3 regions of the Eggerthella guodeyinii genome follow, and region 3 is predicted to be linked to each of the others. Evidence: predicted binding sites of a transcription regulator. Region 3 holds the regulator's gene; each other region holds the start of a gene.

What was found. Region 3 encodes HrcA, which represses chaperone genes, less so after heat shock. Its sites were predicted from a motif close to TNTTAGCANNCNNNNNNNNNGNNTGCTAANA; they were not measured.
Region 1: the regulator HrcA is predicted to act here: its motif matches at 4,352-4,382, upstream of GS424_RS02210 (Hsp20/alpha crystallin family protein).
Region 2: the regulator HrcA is predicted to act here: its motif matches at 4,317-4,347, upstream of GS424_RS04320 (ATP-dependent Clp protease ATP-binding subunit).

Annotation. Positions count from the first base shown of each region.
Region 1 covers NZ_CP063310.1:537,776-544,801, forward strand. The annotation lists gene GS424_RS02190 (FAD-dependent oxidoreductase) at 1-532, opposite strand, end outside; gene GS424_RS02195 (LuxR C-terminal-related transcriptional regulator) at 746-2,197, shown strand; gene GS424_RS02200 (NUDIX hydrolase) at 2,204-2,839, opposite strand; gene GS424_RS02205 (NAD-dependent protein deacylase) at 2,879-3,625, opposite strand; gene GS424_RS02210 (Hsp20/alpha crystallin family protein) at 3,805-4,260, opposite strand; gene GS424_RS02215 (helix-turn-helix transcriptional regulator) at 4,524-5,918, shown strand; gene GS424_RS02220 (FAD-dependent oxidoreductase) at 5,986-7,026, opposite strand, start outside.
Region 2 covers NZ_CP063310.1:1,070,426-1,077,451, forward strand. The annotation lists gene GS424_RS04295 (NHL repeat-containing protein) at 1-94, shown strand, start outside; gene GS424_RS04300 (DUF975 family protein) at 270-995, shown strand; gene tatA (twin-arginine translocase TatA/TatE family subunit) at 1,256-1,522, shown strand; gene greA (transcription elongation factor GreA) at 1,656-2,126, shown strand; gene lysS (lysine--tRNA ligase) at 2,150-4,093, shown strand; gene GS424_RS04320 (ATP-dependent Clp protease ATP-binding subunit) at 4,392-6,956, shown strand.
Region 3 covers NZ_CP063310.1:2,005,691-2,012,716, forward strand. The annotation lists gene GS424_RS08275 (nitroreductase family protein) at 1-480, shown strand, start outside; gene dusB (tRNA dihydrouridine synthase DusB) at 491-1,480, shown strand; gene hemW (radical SAM family heme chaperone HemW) at 1,495-2,604, shown strand; gene GS424_RS08290 (hypothetical protein) at 2,630-4,027, shown strand; gene hrcA (heat-inducible transcriptional repressor HrcA) at 4,230-5,243, shown strand; gene dnaJ (molecular chaperone DnaJ) at 5,302-6,441, shown strand; gene GS424_RS08305 (RsmE family RNA methyltransferase) at 6,452-7,026, shown strand, end outside.

The DNA of each region.
Region 1 (7,026 bases), 1.5 Mb from region 3:
CGGCTGTGGGGCGCACCGTGTAGGGCGGGAAGCCCGCTTCGGCCGTGCGCACCTGCGTCCAGCGGATGGCTTCGCCCGAGTACCTGCAGTACGTTTCGGCCAGCTTGCGGTCGGCGCGCCAGCGGCAATCCTCGAGGTAGCCTTGCAGGTAGTTCATCACGCCCTGCTCGTCGCTCTGGTCGAGCAGCACGCCCGAGCAGGTGCCGCCTTGGGCGATGGGCTTCGATTCCTTCTGCAGCACGGCGACGGTCGCGCCTTCCTCAAGCGCGCTCAGCGCGGCGGGGACGCCGCCCGTGCCGGCACCGACGACCACGACGTCGTACGACTTCTCCTCGGCGATGTCGGTGATGGGCTCGACGATGACGGGCGATTCCTCGAAGTCGCTCGCCTGAAGCCCTTCGGGATAGCTCGAAGCGGCCTCGTCGGCCTTCGCGTCGGATGCGGCCGGCGCGCAGCCTGCGAGCCCTGCGCCCGTGGCGACGATGCCGGTTGCCAGGGCCCCCTTCAGAAAATCTCGACGGTTCAGTTCCATACCACCCTCTCCTTTCCTTGTTGCATCATGCGTGCCTGGATGCAGGCCTCGCGCCGCATGGGAGGGAGGGCGGTTTGCGGCCGGCATCCAAGCTGGTACGAAGGTACGCGAGGACGGGTGGTGATTTCCTACCACAAACGGTATGAAGTTGCAGGCGGCGGAGCATCTCATCCTGGTTTTCTGATATAACCGTATCTTGGGAGGAGGGGTTTCATGGGTTCGGTTCGTTTGTTCTTCGCGCGAACGCCCGGCGTTGGGCTCGCGGTTGCCGGCTTGGCGTGCGCGCTCATGGCGCTTGAGATCCAGCGCATGCCCGTCGCCCGGTTCGTGAGCTTTTCCATGTTCGCACCGGTTCCCTACGTCGTCGAGGCGGCGGTGATGCTGGCGATCGTCGTCTTGTACCGGGTGCGTCCCGCGTTGCGCGTGAGCGACCGCCGGTCGATACGGGTTCTGGTCGCTCTTCTCTCGATCGGCTCCACCTGGTTGCTTCTGTACGCCGCGCTGGTCGACGACGGTTTGGCCCTGGCGATGCTCATGCTGTATCGGGTGGGGACGGGTTTGCTGCTGGTTCTGTGGGGCGAGCGCCTCGTCTCGCTGGGCGCGCGCCGCGCCGCCTGCGCGTTCGCCGTCGCCTGCTTGCTGTCCGGCCTGCTGACGATGGGGCTCGCGCTGTTCTCGGGGGAGGTGGCACGCGTGCTGCTGGGCGCGTTGCCCGTGGTCGCCGGAGGGCTGTTCGTGCTGTACAAGCCCCGGTTCCAGGTAAGCGAGCGTCGAGCGGGCGACGAACTCGACCGCCCCCTTCCTCGCTTCGCCTGCTCGACGCTGAAGGATCGCGTCGTCGCGGTCAGCCTGATCGCGCTGCCCCTCGTGTGCCGCGGGCCCATGGTCTCGTCGCAGTCGTCGTGGATGGGGCTGCAAGGGGACGCTTCGATGGCGGCCCTGATCCAGCTGGCTATCGGCTGCGGCATCGTCGCTGCGGGGTTCATCGCGCTGCTCGTCGTCAAGCGCGTGTGGAATCGCAGTTTCATCCTCGTGTACGAGCTGTTCGTGCTTCCCGTGACGTTCGTGTCGTTTTACACGTCGCAGGCTTCGGAAGACCTGTGGTTCCTGCATATGCTCATCGTGGATTCCACGTACAAGGTGACGCTGTTCTACATCATGATGACGCCGTTTCTCTTTCCCGAAGGCGTGCGCAGGGGGAATGCATCCACGCCCCTGTTGTGCTCGTTCGCGTTCATGATAGCCATCCGGGCCCTGTTCGTGGGGCTGCACGCGTCCATGCCTGCTTCGCTGTACGCGAGCTTGACGGTGGTGGTCGTGCTGGCGACGTTCGCGGCGGGCGGGGCGCTGTCGTTCTTGATCATGCAGCGGCAAGCGACGAGGCGCGAGGCGGGCGAGGTCGCCGCCGCCGAAGCGGCCCGCGCGGGGCTGGAAGAGCGCTGCGCCGCCGTTGCCGCGCGCTTCGACCTGACGCCGCGCGAGCGCGAGATCCTCGTGCTGCTGGCGCAGAACTACCGTGCGCCGTACATCGCCGAGAAGCTGGTGGTGAGCCAGTCCACGGTGAAGACGCACATGCGCAACCTCTACGGCAAGCTGGACGTGCACTCCCAGGCGGAGCTGCTTCTTCGGTTGGACGACGAGGCCGAGAGCATCACCGCCGGCTAGTGGCGGCTAGTGGCGGCGGGCGAAGGCTTCGAGGACGAGCTGGGCGCGGGTGCCGATGGGGGTGGTGTTCTCCGCGAGGAAGCGGGGGACGTCGGCGATGGGCAGCAGGAACGGCTCGATGAACTCGGCCGGCTCCGGTTGCGCGTCGGCCGCCTTTTCCACCTGGGCGAACACGACGTGCACCGTCTCGTCGGTGAGGCCGGTTGACGAGTAGCCCGCCTGCGGAAGCGGCATGAGCGCCGCATCGCCCGCGTCGGCGCGCAGGGCGTAGCCCGTCTCTTCGCGCAGCTCGCGGTCCACGCAGGTTGCGAGGTCTTCGCCCGGCTCCCTGAGGCCGGCTGGGAACGCGATGCACCAGCTGTTCAGCGGGTAGCGGAACTCGCGGATGAGCAGCAGCTCGCCCGTCGCGGTTTGCGGGACGATGCACACGGCGTCGGCGGGCGATGCTTCGCCGGCTGCGTTGCCTGTCAGTTCGGCGCGGTACGCGTCGAGGTTCTTGCGCGAGGCGCTTTCGTATTCGTATGTGGAGCCGTCGGGCATGGCGTAGACGAGGACGTACTTCTTGATCCAGCCGTCGGATACTTGGCGGATGTCGGAGAGCTGGGGGATGGCGGAAGCGGAGGTGGGCAGGGGGTTGGACATGGGGTTGGGCTCCTGTTCTCGAAGGCGGTCGTGCGCGGTTTAGAACCCGAATACCTCGCCGACGTTCGCGGCGATGCAGAGGTCGGCTTGGCGGTCGCGCGGGGTGGGGGTGCGGTTGACGATGACGAGGCGGCTGCCGGTGAAGAAGTCGATGAGCCCCGCGGCCGGGTACACGGCCAGGGAGGTGCCCGCCACGACCAGCAGATCGGCCTGCGCGATAGCGTCGACGGCGCCGTGCATCGTACGCTCGTCGAGGGGCTCCTCGTACAGGACGACGTCGGGCTTGACGATCCCGCCGCAGGCGGGACACCGCGGGACGCCGTCGGCGCTCTGCGCGCGGAGGGCCAGCAGGTCGTCCACGGGATAGGGCGCGCGGCACTGCATGCAGAAATTGCGCAGGACGCTGCCGTGCAGCTCGAACACGCGCGCGCTGCCCGCCTTCTGATGGAGGCCGTCGATGTTCTGCGTCACCACGGCGGCCAGCGTGCCCGCCTGCTCGAGTTCGGCCAGCTTGCGATGCGCGCGGTTCGGTTGGGCATCGAGCGCCAGCATGCGGTCGCAGTAGAAGTCGAAGAACGCGCCGGGGTTCTCGTCGAAGAAGCTGCGGCTGATCATCTGCTCGGGCGGGTAAGGGTACTTCTGCGCGTACAGGCCGTCCGGGCTGCGGAAGTCGGGGATGCCGCTCTCGGTGGACACGCCCGCGCCGCCGAAGAACACCATGTCGCCCGGCGGCGTGTCGGCCACCCAGCTGCGGAACGTCTCGATGTCGCGTGCGGTTTCGTCCATGGATCCTCCAATCGGGTTCGCCCCATGATACCACGCACCTCGAGCCGGATGTTTCACGTGAAACATCCGTACGGGTTCCTGCGCATGCTTTCGAGTGCGATAGCGCTGCCCAACGAAGGAAGGCGACCGTTTGGTCGCCTTCCTGATAGGGGTGCTTCGGTTCGCTTGTGGTTGGGCGGCTAGCCTTCGATGGAGATGGTCTTCTTCTCCTCGAGTTTCGGCTGCTCCTGCTTCTTCGGCACGGCGATTCTCAGCACGCCGTCCTCGAACTTCGCCTTGATGTCGTCTTCCTCGATGTCGTCGCCCACGTAGAACGTGCGGCTGCACTTGCCGCTGAAGCGCTCCTTGCGGACGTACGTGCCCTTTTCGTCCTTGTCCTCGGTCTCGGTTTGCGTCTGGGCGGTGATGGTGAGGTAGCCGTCCTTGAGCTCGGCCTGCACGTCGTCCTTCTTGAACCCGGGCAGGTCGATGGTCAGCTCGTATCCCGCGTCGGTTTCCTTGATGTCGGTGCGCATGAGCGTGGGGGACATCTTCTGCATCGGCGCGGTGGCCGCGTCGAAGAACGCGTCGAACGGATCGGTCATCAGCTCGCTCAGCAGGTTGCGGTTCCTCCGCATCGGTACCATCATGGCCATGGTTCATCAACTCCTCGCATCGTGTGACAGGCGGTGGTTCCGGACGCGCCGGTACGCCACCTCGCTTGGTATGCCCCTATTCTAGGACGCAAATTAGCACTCGACAACCGAGAGTGCTAATTCGTAACGCGTTCGTCACATTTCATGGAGAACGGTGGAAACGAAGGGAATCGGACGACCCGAAGGGCAGGTACGACGCTCGGGGCCGATGGTATACTGCACTCGGTATCGCCAGGGGAGGGCGGGTTCGAGGGAGGACTGCGGTGTATTGGGATCTCGTGAAGAGCTTTTTCGGAAGGGTCGACTCCCTGCCGAAAATCCCTCTGGCTTTGCTCGGTTGCGGTCTCGCGCGGGCGTGGCTTTGGCATATGTTGGATATGGTGTTCACCTCTCCGGCATTCCCTTCGTTCTCGGCCGCCGAAGGGCATTTTGTGTTCGACGCTGGCGAGGTCGTCGGGTTCTTTCTGCTCGCCTTTCTTGCGTATCGGGCATCACCTTATTTCCGGCGGCCTGTGGTGCTTGCGGCATCGCTCGCTTTGATGGCGGGCAGCGCGGTGTTTACCGCGTTCGAACCCGCGAATCCGGGGATTGCGTTTGAAGCGGTCGTCATGTTCGGGGGCGGTTTTGGGTATTCGCTTGCGTTGCTGCTTTGGCTTGAGGCGTTCGGATGCCTGACCGCTCGTAAGGTGGTCATGGCGTGGACGGGCTCCTACCTGTTCGGGTTCGTCGCGTGGGCGATCCTCTTCAACGGCTCTAGCGAGGTGGGCGCCGTCGCTTCGATCCTCGTCCCCTTCGCCATGGCGTTCATGCTTCTCAGGTCTTTTTCGACCCAGCCGTCCTCCGAGCTTCCCCAGTCGATGACCACGAAGCCGGTCTTCCCTCTGAAGCTCGCCATCGTGCTTTCGGCATTTGCGTTCGCGTTCGGCATAGGGGATATGATGACGGGGGAGGTGTTCTCCGTTCCCGACAAGATAGGCATGGGCGTGCCCGATCTCCTGATCCTCTTAGGAGTTGTTTTCTTCGCCGGCTGGTTCAGCTACCGCCACCTCATCACCGCAGCGTCGATCATGATCGCGGCGGCTACTATGATGGCCTTTTTCGTAGAGGACAACACCTCCTTATCCGTCTTGCTGTTCAATGCGAGCGCGGAGACGTACCTTGTCCTCTCTTATACCATCGGATGCAACATCAGCCATCGATTGGGCGTTTCCTCGACGTACATCTGCGGGTTGCTCGCCGGTTTCTACAAAGTGTTCCTCCAGGTAGGAAAGGTGCTCAGTGCAGCCCTTCTCACGGCTTCGCCCACCGTTCAGATACATCATGCGATCGTGGGCACCGCCATCGTGTTGCTGACGGTCGCGGCCTCTATCGTGCTTGTGCAAGATCGGGACATCGTAGAGCGCTTCAATTTCAAGCAATTGAGCATCGATCCGGCGAATGCTGCGTACAAAAGCCTTTCGGAGCGATACGCGCTCACTCCGAAGGAAGCCTCCGTTTTCATGCTCCTTGCGAAGGGGGACGATGCCGCGGAAATCGCCGAGAAGATGTTTTTGGCCCCGAGTACGGTCAGGGTCCATATCAGCGGCATCTACAAGAAGCTCGGCATTCATTCCAAGCGGGAACTCAAACGCTATCTGCAAGACATCGTGCAGCCCTGAAAGAAGCCCGGTTGAGCGATCCCGGGTTCTTCAGGGCTGCATGTCTTCGGCCGAGCTGGTGTGCGGGTTACGCGGACAGGTCGCTGACGATGCTGTCCGCGGCGATCATGCCGTACGTGCTTGCGATCGACAGGCCGTTGCCCACGACGTTGCCGAAGCATCCGTGTCCCGAGACCGCCCCTGCGGCGTACAGGCCGGGAATCGCGGAGCCATCGGTGCCGATGACGTGGGCCGAAGCATCCGTCTTCACGCCGCCGTACGTACTTTGCATCGCCGGTTTGACGTGAGCGGCATAGTAGGGAGGCGTGTCGAACGCGTCCTTCACCGTTGCGCCGAAATCCTCCTCGACGTTGCCGACTCCCGTTGACTGCCATTTGTCCATGGTGGCGAGGAAGCGCTCCGTCGAGGCCTCGTCCATCCCCATCGCGGAAGCCAGCTCCTCCCAGGTGGTTCCGGTTACGAAGTACCCCAGCTCGTTGTACTGCTGAACGAGTTTCTTGGCATCCATCGTTTTCTGATCGAACACCGACCACGCCTCTTGGTTGGGGCGGGCAAGCTCGGCCACCGATTTTTCCGGTATGGTCGCATCGGTCTCGTTGATGAAGCGATTTCCCTCGTCATCTACGAGCGCCGAAGTCTCCGAAAGCGTGTACAGCGAGACGACCGCGCCGTTTTCCGCCACGTGGCAGGCGTTGTTCGCCTTGAACGCGGTCATGTTCCACACATCCGCCCCTATGTCCTTCGCCGCGACGATCCCGTCGCCCGTCGCGGAAGCCGAGCCCGATCGGGGGAGGCTCACGTAGTCTCCGGCTTCGGCGTAGTCGGTCAGCAAGTCGTTGTTGCGCGCGAATCCTCCGGTGGCGAGCAACACTGCTTTCGCCTTGATCTGGTAGTCCCCCGTCGGCCCTGTCACCGTCACGCCAACGGCTGCGCCGTTTGAAACGTCGATCGAGCGAAGCGCGGTGTTCACGCGGTAATCCACGCCCAGCCGGTCGAGTTCGCTGCTGAGGCACTTGATGATATAGGGGCCGGGTGACGACCCGTCGGTGGTCTGGTATGCGAATTCATGGAATTTCGTGAAGGGCACGCCGATCGAAAGATAGTAGTC
Region 2 (7,026 bases), 940 kb from region 3:
CGATGCCGAAAGCGTAGAGCTCATCGGAAGCAAGCCGATTGAGAACATGCCCGGTAGCCATAGTTATCTTTCGGGGCTGTTCTCTGTGAAGTAGGGCCTCGATACTCAAGATTTCTGCATAGGGCCGGCAGTCTCCAGCCGAACAGCGGGATCCAAAACGGGTTCAATGGGATCGGGGAATCGGCGGCATCGCATGAGATACTGTGATCGGCCGGGGGGGGGGGGCACACGGTTCCTTTCGGAAGAGCTGTCGGATGAAGGAGGCTGCCGTGTGCGCAAGCCAGATTCGCGCCATCGCTCGGAAGGCTTTGCAGGGTACGTGGGGCGTAGCGCTGCTCGTTACCTTGGTTGCGGTGATTTTGGGCGGCGTCAATGCCGCCGTGTCGCCGTCTATCACCATGCAAGCGGGTGACACCTTCGACGCGGTCAATGGTTCTGGCGGGTTTCATCAGCATGCAACGTATATCCCCTTCGATCTTCATCCTGCTTTCGCGGAATCGTTCGCCTTCTTCGGCGTCATCGCCGCTCTATGCGGCGTTATCGCCTTGATCATCGGCGGGGCAGTGCGCCAAGGGCTTTGCCAGTTCAACATCAACTTGATCAAGAAAGACGCTCCTGCGGCATTCGACGTCCTGTTCTCCAAATTCCCAAACCTGGGCAGATGCTTTCTGTTGAATCTCGTCACGGGACTTCTTATTTTCGCGTGGTCGCTGCTGTTCGTTATTCCGGGCATCATCGCCGCCTATCGCTATGCCATGGCGCCTTATCTCATGGCGCAAAACCCGGATATCGGCGTGATGGACGCCATCGACCAGTCCAAAGAGCTTATGCGCGGACACAAGAGCCGCCTTTTCTGGTTGGATTTGACCTTCCTCGGCTGGGTCTTTTTGTCGGCGCTCTCCCTCGGAATAGGTTTTCTCTGGCTGAATCCTTACAAGGAAGCAGCCTGGGCAACGTTCTACCTCGAACGAACCGGTCAGCTCCCAAGCGCGTAGGGCTCCGCGGGAAAGGCTTCTCGCCATGGCGAAGGCGGGACGCGGCGTATCGGTGGAAAAGGCGTGGAAAGGGAATTATCACCGCATTTTCTTTTACCTTTTGTAACATTGTGCTATCATAACCGTCGCTGTGAAAGCAGTTGTTTGGTTGCTAAAGGGGATGGGGAACATCCCTTTTTTGCATAGGCATGTACTCTGGCTGCGTCAGGGTGGGCGAGGCTGCGAGAGGCGCGCTTCGCACGAGCAATTTGGAGGAACGTATGAAAATCCTGGGAATGGGAATGCCTGAGCTTCTCATCATTCTCGCGGTAATCCTGCTCATCTTCGGGCCCAAGAACCTCCCGAAGCTCGGTGGTGCCATCGGCAAGACCGTCAAGAATCTTCGCGAAGGCATGGGCGGCGGCGATAAGAACATCGAAGAAGCCGATGACGAGGAAGAAGAAGTGATCGAAGAGGTCGAGGAGCCCGTCAAGAAGACGACCACGGCCAAGAAGACGACGACCGCGGCTAAGAAAAAAGCCGAGTAGCCTTTCATTCGTCTGGTTCGCGGTATGTGTAGACGCTCGGCGCTCTGCACATACCGCTTTTTTCATATCAGGTATCGGTAAGCACGCTTGACGACGAGCGTGCATGTTTTTGTAATTGGACAGGTGAGCATTCATGGCAGACAGCAACTTCATTCTCACGCAAGAAGGCAAGGACAAGCTCGAGGAGGAGCTCCACTTCCTCGAAACCGAGAAGCGCGCCGAAATCGGCGAGCGCATCAAGGTGGCGCGCGAGTTCGGCGACATCTCGGAGAACTCCGAGTACGACGACGCCAAGAACGAGCAGGGCATGATGGAGGCGCGCATCGCCGAGATCAGCCGCATCCTGTCCGAGGCGACGGTGGTCAACGCCCCGAAGCGCTCGAACAGCGTGCACATCGGCTCGACGGTGACCGTCGACATGGGCGGCCGCGAGCGCGTGTTCACCATCGTGGGCGGCGCGGAGAGCGACTCTGCTGCGGGCAGGATCTCCAACGAGTCGCCGGTGGGCTCGGTGCTGCTGGGCCACAAGAAGGGCGACGTGGTGGAGACCACGGGCCCCACCGGCCGCCAGATCACCATGACCATTCTGAAGCTGGAACACTAAAGCCCGAGGTTGAAGGATACTTGATGAGCGACACCATCGAAACCACCGAGCAGATCATCGAAGACGACCCCATCGCGGTGCGCCGCGCCAAGCGCGAGGCGCTCATGGCGGCGGGCAAGGACCCGTACGGCCACGCGTTCGCGTACTCGCATCACCTGGCCGACCTGGCCGAGCGCTACGCCGACCTCGAGGACGGCGCGTCCACCGAGGACGAGGTGAAGGTTGCGGGCCGCGTCATGGCGAAGCGCGACCAGGGCAAGCTCGCCTTCCTCGAGCTGCGCGACTCCACGGGCGACATGCAGCTGTTCTGCCGCATCAACGCGCTGGGCGAGGAAGCGTTCGCCGAGCTCAAGGACCTCGACGTGGGCGACTGGATCGGCGTCGAGGGCACGATGATGCGCACGAAGCGCGGGCAGCTGTCCGTGTCCGTGGCGTCGTTCGAGCTGTTGTCCAAGAGCCTGCGCCCCCTGCCTGAGAAGTTCCACGGCCTGGCCGACAAGGAGACGCGCTACCGCCAGCGCTACGTCGACCTCGTCATGAACCGCGAGGTGCGCGACACGTTCGAGAAGCGCTTCAAGGTGGTTTCCGCCATCCGCCGCTACATGGAGGATCACGGCTACTACGAGGTGGAGACGCCCATCCTGCACCCCATCCTCGGCGGCGCGAACGCGAAGCCCTTCGTCACGCACCACAACGCGCTCGACAAGGACTTCTACCTGCGCATCGCCACCGAGCTGCACCTCAAGCGCCTGCTGGTGGGCGGGTTCGAGAAGGTGTTCGAGATCGGGCGCCAGTTCCGCAACGAGGGCATGGACCCCTACCACAACCCCGAGTTCACCACGATGGAGTTCTACCAGGCGTTCAGCGACCTCGAGGGCATGATGGAGCTCACGCAGGGCGTCGTCCAGGCGGCGGCGCTCGCCTCGTGCGGCACGCTCCAGGTGGAGTACCAGGGCGAGCAGGTCGACCTGAGCGGCTCGTGGCGCCGCGCGACCATGATCGAGCTGGCCAGCGACGGCGCGGGCGAGGACGTGAGCTTCGAGCGCACGCGCGACGAGCTCGTGGTCATCCTCGAGCGCAACGGCGGCCATGCCGAGGACGCGTGGGGCAAGGGCAAGCTCATCGCCGAGATTTTCGAGGCGGTTGCCGAGGAGAAGCTCATCCAGCCGACGTTCGTGACGGAGCACCCGATCGAGGTGTCGCCGCTGGCCAAGAAGAAGGCCGGCGACCCGAACCTCACCGAGCGCTTCGAGCTGTTCATCTGCGGCCACGAGTACGCCAACGCCTTCGGCGAGCTGAACGACCCGGTCGACCAGGCCGAGCGCTTCCGCGCGCAGGTGGAGGCGAAGGACCTCGGCGACGACGAGGCCATGGGCTACGACGACGACTACGTGCGCGCGCTCGAGTACGGCATGCCCCCGGCGGGCGGCTGCGGCATCGGCATCGACCGCCTGGTCATGCTGCTCACCGACGCCCCCTCCATCCGCGACGTGCTGCTGTTCCCCCACATGAGGGACGAGGCTCCGTCGGGCGCCCGCCCGCGCCCCGCGCAGCCGGCCGTCGCTGCCGAGGCTTCTGCGGTCGCGCCCATCGACTTCTCGAAGGTGGTCGTCGAGCCGCTGTTCGAGGACGAGGTCGATTTCGACATGTTCAGCAAGTCGGACTTCCGCGCCGTGAAGGTGAAGGAGTGCGTGGCCGTTCCCAAGAGCAAGAAGCTGCTGCAGTTCACGCTCGACGACGGCACGGGCGCCGACCGCGTCATCCTGTCCGGCATCCACGCCTACTACGAGCCGGAGGAGCTGGTGGGCCGCACGCTCATCGCCATCACCAACCTCCCGCCGCGCAAGATGATGGGCGTCGACTCGTGCGGCATGCTGCTTTCGGCCATCCACGAGGAGGAGGGCGAGGAGCGCCTCAACCTCCTGATGGTGGACGATCGCATCCCCGCCGGCGCGAAGCTGTACTAACGCGTCCCGCACCAACCGTTTCCGAAAGGCCGCCCGCGCATCACGTCGCCGGGCGGCCTTTCCGCGTATGGGAGGCGGGCGGGTTCTTTTCGGCTCCTTTTCAGAAGCGAGCACGTTAGGAGTCATCCGCCGGGTTGCGCGCGCGAAAGGGCAGGCCGTGATACGATGGAGGGCGTCATCGTACGGTCGCAAGTTATGGAGCGAGCGTGTGCGGTGCACGCCGTGTTGGCACTCTCTTGACGAGAGTGCTAGCATGTACTACGAAACACAAGAAGCTCCGCGAGAATCGAGGCTTTACATGTCATTTGAGAAGTTTACGGACAAAGCGCGCAAGGTGCTTGTCCTGGCGCAAGATGAGGCGCGTTCGCTTCATCAGCCCTACGTGGGCACCGAGCACATCCTGCTCGGCCTCATACAGGAGAAGGACGGTCTGGCCGCCCAGGCCCTCGACCGCCTCAACGTGAAGTACGACGCCGTCGTGCAGGCCATCCGCCAGGTGGTCGCCATCGACGAGGACACCGACGTGTCCGGCCATCTGTCGTTCACGCCGCGCGTGAAGCGCGTGCTGGAGAACAGCCTGCGCGAGGCCATGCAGATGGGGCAATCCTACATCTCCACCGAGCACCTGCTGCTCGGTATCGTGCGCGAGGGCGACGGCACCGCGCTCGAGGTGCTCACGCGCCTCGGCGTGTCGGGCGACGACGTGCGCGGCGCGCTCAACGACCTGGTGGGGCAGAGCCCCGTGTACGCCGGGCGCAACCCCTTCGACCCGAACGCCGGGTCGTCGGACAGCGTGCTGAAGGAATTCGGCACCGACCTCACGCAGAAGGCGCGCGACGGCAAGCTCGACCCGGTCATCGGCCGCGCGGGCGAGATCGAGCGCGTCATGCAGGTGCTCTCGCGCCGCCAGAAGAACAACCCGCTGCTCATCGGCGAGCCGGGCGTGGGCAAGACGGCCGTGGCCGAAGGCCTGGCCCAGCTCATCGTGTCGAACCAGGTGCCCGACATCCTGCGCGGCAAGCGCCTGTTCACGCTCGACGTGAGCGCGCTCGTGGCCGGTTCCAAGTACCGCGGCGAGTTCGAAGAGCGCCTGAAGAAGTGCATCAAGGAAGTGATGGACGCGGGCGACATCATCCTGTTCATCGACGAGATCCACACGCTGATCGGCGCGGGCTCGGCCGAGGGTTCCATCGACGCGGCCGCCATCCTGAAGCCGCCGCTGTCCCGCGGCGAGATCCAGGTGGTGGGCGCCACCACCATCGACGAGTACCGCAAGCACTTCGAGAAGGACTCCGCGCTCGAGCGCCGCTTCCAGCCCATCACCGTGGGCGAGCCGAACGAGGAGCAGGCGCTGCGCATCATGGAAGGCCTGCGCGACCGCTACGAGGCGCACCACCAGGTGCACTTCACCGACGAGGCGCTGCAAGCGGCCGTGTCGCTGTCCAGCCGCTACATCCAGGACCGTTTCCTGCCCGACAAGGCCATCGACGTGCTGGACGAGGCGGGCGCGCGCATGCGCATCCGCAACATGACGCTGCCCAAGGAGCTGCGCGAGCTCGACGAGGAGCTGCGCACCATCCGCGGCGAGAAGGATTCGGCCATCGCCGCCCAGGACTTCGAGCGCGCCGCCCAGCTGCGCGACCAGGAGTCCGAGCTCAAGGACAAGCGCATCGAGGCCGAGAAGAAGTGGGAAGAGGACGCGCAGAAGTCCGTCCACCAGGTCACCGTGGAGGATATCGCCGACGTGGTGTCCATGAGCACGGGCGTGCCCGTGTCGAACCTCACCGAAGCCGAGACCGAGAAGCTGCTGCGTATGGAAGGCGCGCTGCACGAGCGCGTCATCGGCCAGGAAGAGGCCGTCACGGCGCTGTCGAAGGCCATCCGCCGCTCGCGTTCCGGCCTCAAGGACCCGAAGCGCCCCGCCGGCTCGTTCATCTTCCTGGGCCCCTCGGGCGTGGGCAAGACGGAGCTGTCGAAGGCGCTGGCCGAGTTCCTGTTCAACTCCGAGGACGCGCTGCTGTCCTTCGACATGTCCGAGTACATGGAGAAGCACTCGGTGTCGCGCCTCGTGGGCTCGCCTCCGGGCTACGTGGGCTTCGACGAGGGCGGCCAGCTGACGAAGGCCGTGCGCCAGCGCCCCTACTCGGTGGTGCTGTTCGACGAGATCGAGAAGGCGCACCCCGACGTGTTCAACATCCTGCTCCAGATCTTGGAGGAGGGCCGCTTGACCGACGCGCAGGGCCGCACGGTGGACTTCCGCAACGCAGTCATCATCATGACCTCGAACGTGGGCGCCCGCGAGATCGCGCAGCCCACCACGCTGGGCTTCTCCACCGAGGAGCACGCGGGGCTGTCCGACAAGGAGATCAAGAGCCGCGTCATGTCCGAGATGAAGAAGCTGTTCAGGCCTGAGTTCCTGAACCGCATCGACGAGATCATCGTGTTCAAGTCCTTGAACGACGAGCAGATCTCGCAGATCGTCAAGCTCATGGTGGCCGACCTGCGCGAGCGCTTGATCGAGCAGAACATGTCCATCAACCTGACCGAGGCGGCGTGCAAGCTCATCGCCAAGGAGGGCACGGACGCCACATTCGGCGCCCGCCCGCTGCGCCGCGCCATCCAGCGCCTGCTGGAGGACCCGCTGTCCGAGGAGATCCTCGAGGGCACGTGGACGAGCGGCTCGATCATCGACGTGGACGCGATCGACGGCGAGCTCGTGTTCACCGCCGGCTCGGGCTCCATCCCGGCGCCGCGCAAGCGCGACAGCATCGCGCGGGAAGCCGAGCTGCTGCTGACGAACTACGACCTGGGCCATGCCGGCGTGAACACCGGCGGCTCGGTGAGCGGCGGCGCGGCCGACTAAGCCCCCCTCCGCCAGAGCGCCCCTGTTCCTTGGGTTGGAATCCGAAGCCCGAGGAGCAGGGGTTTCTTGT
Region 3 (7,026 bases):
TCCATTCGCGCCTTCTCGGACGAGCCGATCGCGCGCGAGGACCTCGAGGCCATCGTGGCCTGCGGCCAGTGGGCCCCGTCGGCGAACAACCGCCAGGAGCAGACGTTCGTCGTCGTGGACGACCGCGCCCGCATCGCCCGGCTGGCCGAGACCGTGCGCTTGACGCTCGGCCGCAAAGCGTACGATATGTACGCGCCCCGGAGCATCGTGATCGTCGCGCACGCGAAGGACGCGCCGTTCGGCCGCGAGGACGACGGCTGCGCGATGGAGAACATGATGCTGGCCGCGCACTCGCTGGGCATCGGCAGCGTGTGGATCAACCAGCTGCAGGACGTCTGCGACGAGCCCGCCGTGCGCGCCGAGCTCGACGAGCTGGGCGTTCCCGCCGACAGCGTCGTGCACGGCGTCTGCGCGCTGGGCTACGCGGCCGCCGCGGGGCGCTCCCACGAGCGCACGAGCGACGTCGTCTGGGTCGGGTAGGGCGCCCGGCTTGGACCTGCACGCGTTCTTCCAAACACACCGCCTGCTGCTGGCCCCGATGGCGGGCGTGAGCGACGAGGCCTTCCGCGCGCTCTGCCGCGAGCAGGGCGCCGACCTCACGTATACCGAGATGGTGTCGGCCAAGGGCCTTTCCTACGCGAACGAGAAGACGCGGCACCTGCTGCGCCTCGCGCCGGGGGAGGACCGGGTGGCCGTGCAGCTGTTCGGCCACGAGCCCGACACGATGGCCGCCCAGGCCGCGTGGATCGAGCGCGAGATGGGCGCGTCGCTGGCCTACCTCGACGTCAACATGGGCTGCCCCGCGCGCAAGATCGTGTCGAAGGGCGACGGCTCGGCGCTCATGAAGGACCCCGCGCTGGCCGCCTCCATCGTGCGCGCCGTGGCGCGGGCCGTGGACTGCCCGGTCACGGTGAAGTTCCGCCGCGGCTGGTCCGAGGGCGTCGAGACGGCGCCCGAGTTCGCGCGCCGCATGGAGGACGCGGGGGCGATGGCCATGGCCGTGCACGGGCGCTACGCCGAGCAGCTGTACCGCGGCAGCGCCGAGTGGGACGCCGTCGCGCGGGTGAAGGAGGCCGTGGCCGTGCCCGTCATCGGCAACGGCGACGTGAAACGCGGCGCCGACGCCGCGGCCCTCGTCGCCCGCACGGGCTGCGACGCCGTGATGATCGCCCGCGGCGCCGAGGGCAACCCGTGGCTGTTCGCGCAGGCCAAGGCCGCGCTTGCGGGAGAGCCCGAACCCGACGCGCCCGGCGTGGAGGAGCGCATCGCGCTCGCGCGGCGCCATGCGCGGCTGCTCGGCGCGCGCGAGGGCAAGAACATCGTGCGCATGCGTAAGCACGCCGCCTGGTACCTGTCGGGCCTGCCGGGCGCCGCCGCGGCGCGCGGCAAGATCAACGGCTGCGTGTCGGTGGAGGATTTCGACGAGGTGTTCGACGAGCTGCTGGCGTGCGCGCGCGAGCACGCCGCGGCTCACGAGTGAGAAGCGAGGAGCACATGCCGCACGATCCGTACAAGGCGCTCTACCTGCATCTTCCGTTCTGCGTGAAGCGCTGCGCCTACTGCGACTTCGCCACGGCGGCCGTGCCCGCCGGAAGCCCTGAGATCGACGCGTACGTGGAGGACCTCAGCCTGCAGATCCGCCGCAAGGCGAAGGAGGGCGAGCTGGGCGAGCTCGAGACGGTGTACCTCGGCGGCGGCACCCCGAGCCACGTGGGCTTGTCGGGCCTGTCGATGCTGCTGTACACGCTGTCGCTGTCGATGCACCTCACGCCCGAGGTGGAGTGCACGATGGAGGCGAACCCCGAGAGCCTCACCGAGCGCATGGTGCGCGACATCTGGGCGCTCGGCGTGAACCGCCTGTCCATCGGCGTGCAGAGCTTCGACGACGAGGTGCTGCGCACGCTCGGCCGCGCGCATTCCTCCGACGACGCCCGCCGCGCCGTCGAGGCGGCGCGCACGCGCTTCGACAACGTGAGCCTCGACCTCATGTGCGGCATCCCGGGGCAGAGCGCGGCCAGCTTCGAGGCCGGCGTGCGCGAGGCGGTGCGCCTCGGCGCGACGCACGTGAGCGTGTACCCGTTGACCATCGAGCCGCACACGCCCTTCGACGCCGCGGTGCTGGCGGGCGAGCTCGAGGAGCCCGACGACGACGTGGAGGCCGCGCACATGGAGATCGCCGCGCACGTGCTGGCCGAGGAGGGCTTCGAGCGCTACGAGGTGGCCAGCTACGCCCGCCCCGGCTACCGGTGCCGCCACAACATCGCGTACTGGACGGGCGTGCCCTACCTGGGGCTCGGCCGCTCCGCCGCCACGATGACGCAGAACGCGCAGCGCCGCATGCGGTGCAAGGACGGCGCGGTCACCGACGACCTCGACCCGCGCCAGATGGCCGCCGAGGACCTCATGCTGGGCATGCGCATGACCGACGGCGTGTCCGACGAGCGCGCCGCCCGCGCCGCCGAGCTGCTGCCCGAAGCGCCCGCGACTTTGGCCGCCCTCGAGGAGCGGGGCCTCGTCGAGCACGCAGGCGGCCGCTGGCGCCCCACCGAACGCGGCTGGCTCTGCGGCAACGAGCTGTACGGCGACCTGTTCGACCTGGCGTAACGTTAGACAGGGAGAGAAGCGAACAATGGCTATTCTGTCGAAGAAAAACGAAGAAGCGTTGTGCCTTCTCTTTCTGCGTGCGAGTGGGTCGGTTCTTGCGAAATCAATAATCTGGATACTTCTCGCGATCGTTTTGTTCTCGGCTTTTTGCTATCTGTGCAACGAAGGCTGGCTCGATAACATTACAAGGGAGATTGCCAGCGTGTTTCTCGGCGTACTTGCTGCAACACTTTGTGCGAGCGTGACACTACTCGTCATGGATACGTTGAGAAACCGTCTTGAAGATGCCTGCAAGCTGACGAGGAATTACGAATCGATCATCTCGAAATATGAGTATTCTAAAGAGGACTTCTTTGTCTACTATAACAGCAGGGCTTTCTCACATTTTTGTGGAAACCTTTCATTTTATGCATCCAACGACGGAATTAGCGTTTTCCCCGAAGAAATAATGTACCTGAATCGTTCGATAGACGACGCTCGATGCAAAGCCAGGCTCGTAGCGAAGAACGTTTCGATCCGAATCATCGATCGCCCGGATGTTTGGTATGCTCTGCCCCAGTACGCACACGCTCATTTCGACGATCTTTTCCATGCGCATTCGACCTCTTTCACGATTAACGCGCCCATGCTGCGAATCGACAGTTGCTTGGTCGGGCCAAATCAAATCATTTTTACGAGTAGCAGGACTACGTACTTTGATTCCCTCGTAACGAATCGCGCCCTCGATGTTGAATTGTCGAAGGGGCTTACATTGCGTATCAAAGAAAACCATGCAAATAGGCTTACGCCCTTACGAGAGTCGGTTCTTTCGAATCATTTGGGATTGCATTGCATTATTCTGACCTCAGACGGATTCTACGTATTCGTTTTAAGAGGTAAGGATGTGACCATTGGAAAGAGCATGCTGGGCATCAGCATGATGGCTGCGTACAAGCTAAGGGGTTTCGAAAGTGAGAGGATCGGGTTCGAACATGTTTTCGATGGTCTCGAAAAAGAGCTTGAGGGCGAACTTGGCATCGAGGCCGACGAACTGATCGATTGTACCTACGCTACTTCGCAGAATCATATGGTTGCTTTCTATCGAGATTGGGTTGAAGGGGGCAAACCTCAGCTGCTCTTCAGCTATTCGTCGGTCCTTACCGCAAAACAGATCTCTGCGAAATTTGACTCCCTTCGCCGCAAAAGCCGGAACCCTCTCGTGTGCGACGGCTTTTCGCTCCGCTTTCTTCGCCAAGATGAAACGGAGCCAAAAGACCTCGCGTTGTTTCCGGATGGGTTCTTCGGTAGGTTCCGTAGAGCCGACGAAATCGAATGCGGATGTGTTGCGAGAAAGTGGTTCGATGCGATGCCGAGCACAACGGCGTCCATGGCTCTTTACCTTTTGTCTGACGTCTGCGGCGAAATGGCTCACAGCAGGAATTGACACCGATGCTCGCGTTTGGCCCGACAAGGTAGATTGCGCCTCAGCGTGCGTACTTTTGAGCGCACCTACTATGGCGAAACAGCGAGTTTCTTCACAATTTCAAGCTGTTGTTAGCACTCTCGACTTTCGGCTGCTAATATGATGCGTTACTATGGTTCGGGTTCGGGGAATACCGACTGGTGAGAGAGGCAGGTGGAGGAGCGTGCTTTCGGATCGAAGGCAACGGGTGCTGAGCGCCCTCATTGAAGAATACGTCGCGCGCGCTCTGCCCGTGGGGTCGCGCACGCTGACGGAGCGCTACCAGCTGGGCGTGAGCCCGGCCACGGTGCGCAACGAGCTGTCCGTCCTCGAGGACGGCGGCTACATCACGCAGCCGCACACGTCCGCCGGGCGCATCCCGACCGATTTCGGCTACCGCGCGTTCGTCGACAACCTGCTGCAGTCCGACCTCGCCGCCGGCGACGACCGCTACCGGCCCGTCGTCGACCAGCTGCGCCGCAGCGCGAGCGAGCTCGACGCGCTGCTCGAGCAGACGTCGTCGGCGCTCACGCGCCTCACCGACTGCCTGTCCATCGTGCTGGCGCCGTCGGTGCTGAACCTGCACATCAAGCAGCTCTCGCTCATCTCGCTGTCGCCGCTGCGCGCCCTCGTGGTGCTCGTCACCGAGGACGGCCAGGTGTTCAACCGCCAGATGGAGTTCGCCGAAGAGGTGGCCCCCGACGACCTGGCGCGCGTGCAGCGCTTCCTGAGCGAGGTCATGGGCGGCAAATCGCTGCAGGAGATCGAGGACGGCCTGGGCGAGGGCATGGTGGAGGCGTTCCGCGACCCGCTCGTGCGCATGGCGCTCGACGAGGTGCTGTCGTGCCTGCAGGAGGGCGACGCGTCGCGCACGCACCGGCTGGGCGTCAGCTCGCTTCTGACGAAGCCCGAGTTCAGCCAGTCCCAGGCGCTGCTGCCCGTCATGCAGGTGCTCGAGGACGACACCGTGCTGCTCCAGATCCTCGACGACGCCGCCCGGCGGAGCGCGGGCGTTCCCAGCGTGCGCATCGGGCGCGAGAACGACGCGGCCGCGCTGGCCGGCGTGTCGGTGGTGGCCAGCCGTTACGGGCGGGGCGCGTCGGCGGGCGTCGTGGCCGTGGTGGGCCCCACGCGCATGGACTATTCCAAGGTGATACAGGCGGTGCGCATGGCAAGCGCGGCGCTGGAGGACGTATAAACAACACGTGGAGGCGGCGCGTCCCGCGCCGTCCGTGAGGAAAGGTTTCGAAAGCAAGATGGCGAAGGATCTGTACGAAGTTCTGGGCGTGTCCCGCGAAGCAACCGAAGACGAGATCAAGAAGGCGTTCCGTCGGCGCGCGCGCGAGCTTCATCCGGACGTGAACAAGGCGCCCGACGCCGAGGACCAGTTCAAAGAGCTGAACGAGGCCTACGACGTGCTGTCCGACGCGCAGAAGCGCGCCCAGTACGACCGCTTCGGCACCGTTCCCGGCGCGGCCGGCGGCGGCAGCCCCTACGGGGGCGGCGGCTACGTCGACTTCGAGGACCTGTTCGGCGGCGGCTTCGGCATGGGCGACATCTTCAGCTCCTTCTTCGGCGGCCAGGCCGCCGGCCGCGCCCCGATGCGCAAGGAGGGCCGCGACATGGGCGTGGGCCTTCGCCTGACGCTCGAGGAAGTGGCCGCCGGCGCGAAGAAGGAGATCGTGTACGACCGCCTGGCGCCGTGCCCCGACTGCGAGGGCTCGGGCCTCGGCCCCGACGGGCGCGAGATCACGTGCCCCGACTGCCACGGGCAGGGCCGCGTGGTCACCATCCAGCACACGTTCCTCGGCGACATGCAGACGGCCACCACGTGCAAGACCTGCGGCGGCACGGGCCACACCATCGAGAATCCGTGTCCCGAGTGCGAGGGCCAGGGCCGCGTGCCCGACCGCCAGCGCGTCACCGTGGAGGTGCCCGTGGGCATCCGCGACGCGCAGCAGCTGCGCCTGTCCGGCTTCGGCGAGGCCGGCATGCACGGCGCCCGCCCGGGCGACCTCATCGTCACGTGCCGCATCCAGCCGCACGAGTTCTTCGAGCGCGACGGCGACAACCTGCACGCCCGGGCGAACGTGTCCATCGTGCAGGCCACCCTGGGCGCCGAGATCGAGATCGACGGCATCTTCGAGGGCGAGAAGGTGCAGGTGCGCATCCCCGAGGGCTGCCAGAACGAGCAGGTGGTGCGCGTGAAGGGCTTCGGCATGCCGAAGTTCCGCAGCGAGTCGCGCGGCGACATGTTCGTGCACGTGAACGTGGTGGTGCCCAAGAAGGTGACGAAGAAGCAGCGCGAGCTGCTGGAGCAGCTGGCCGAGGAGCTGGGCGAGAACGTGGCCGACGAGCGCACCCCGCTCCAGAAGCTCCGCGACGCGTTCAACTAGCGGATCCGCGATGTCCCTTCAGCATTTCTACCTGCGCGACCAGGTCCTGGCCGACGAGGAGGCCGCGGCGTTCCCGCTGCGCCTCGAAGCCGACGACGCGAAGCACGCCCGGGTGCTCAGGCTGGCGCCGGGCGAGCGCATCGCGGTGGTGGACGCCGCGCAGGACTACTTCGCCTGCGAGATCGTGGCCTTCGACGACGCGCTCCCGGTCGTGCGCATCGCCCAGCGCTTCGAGCGCGCCGGCGGGGGCCCGGCGGTGGAGCTCGTGCAGGGGCTGGCCAAGGGCGACAAGATGGAGACGGTGATCCGCCACGCCACCGAGCTGGGCGTGGCCGCGTTCGCGCCGCTGGCGTGCGAGCGCTCCATCGTGCGGCTCGACGCGCGCAAGGGCGCGGCGAAGGCCGAGCGCTGGCGCGCCATCGCGAAGAGCGCCGCCATGCAGTCGGGGCAGCCGGCCGTGCCCGACGTGCGCGAGCCGGCGGGGCTGGGGGAGACGTGCGCGCTGCTGGAGACCGCCGCGGCGGTGCTCGTGTGCTGGGAGGAGGCTCCCGGCACGTCGCGGCTCGACGCCGCGCTCGACCGAGC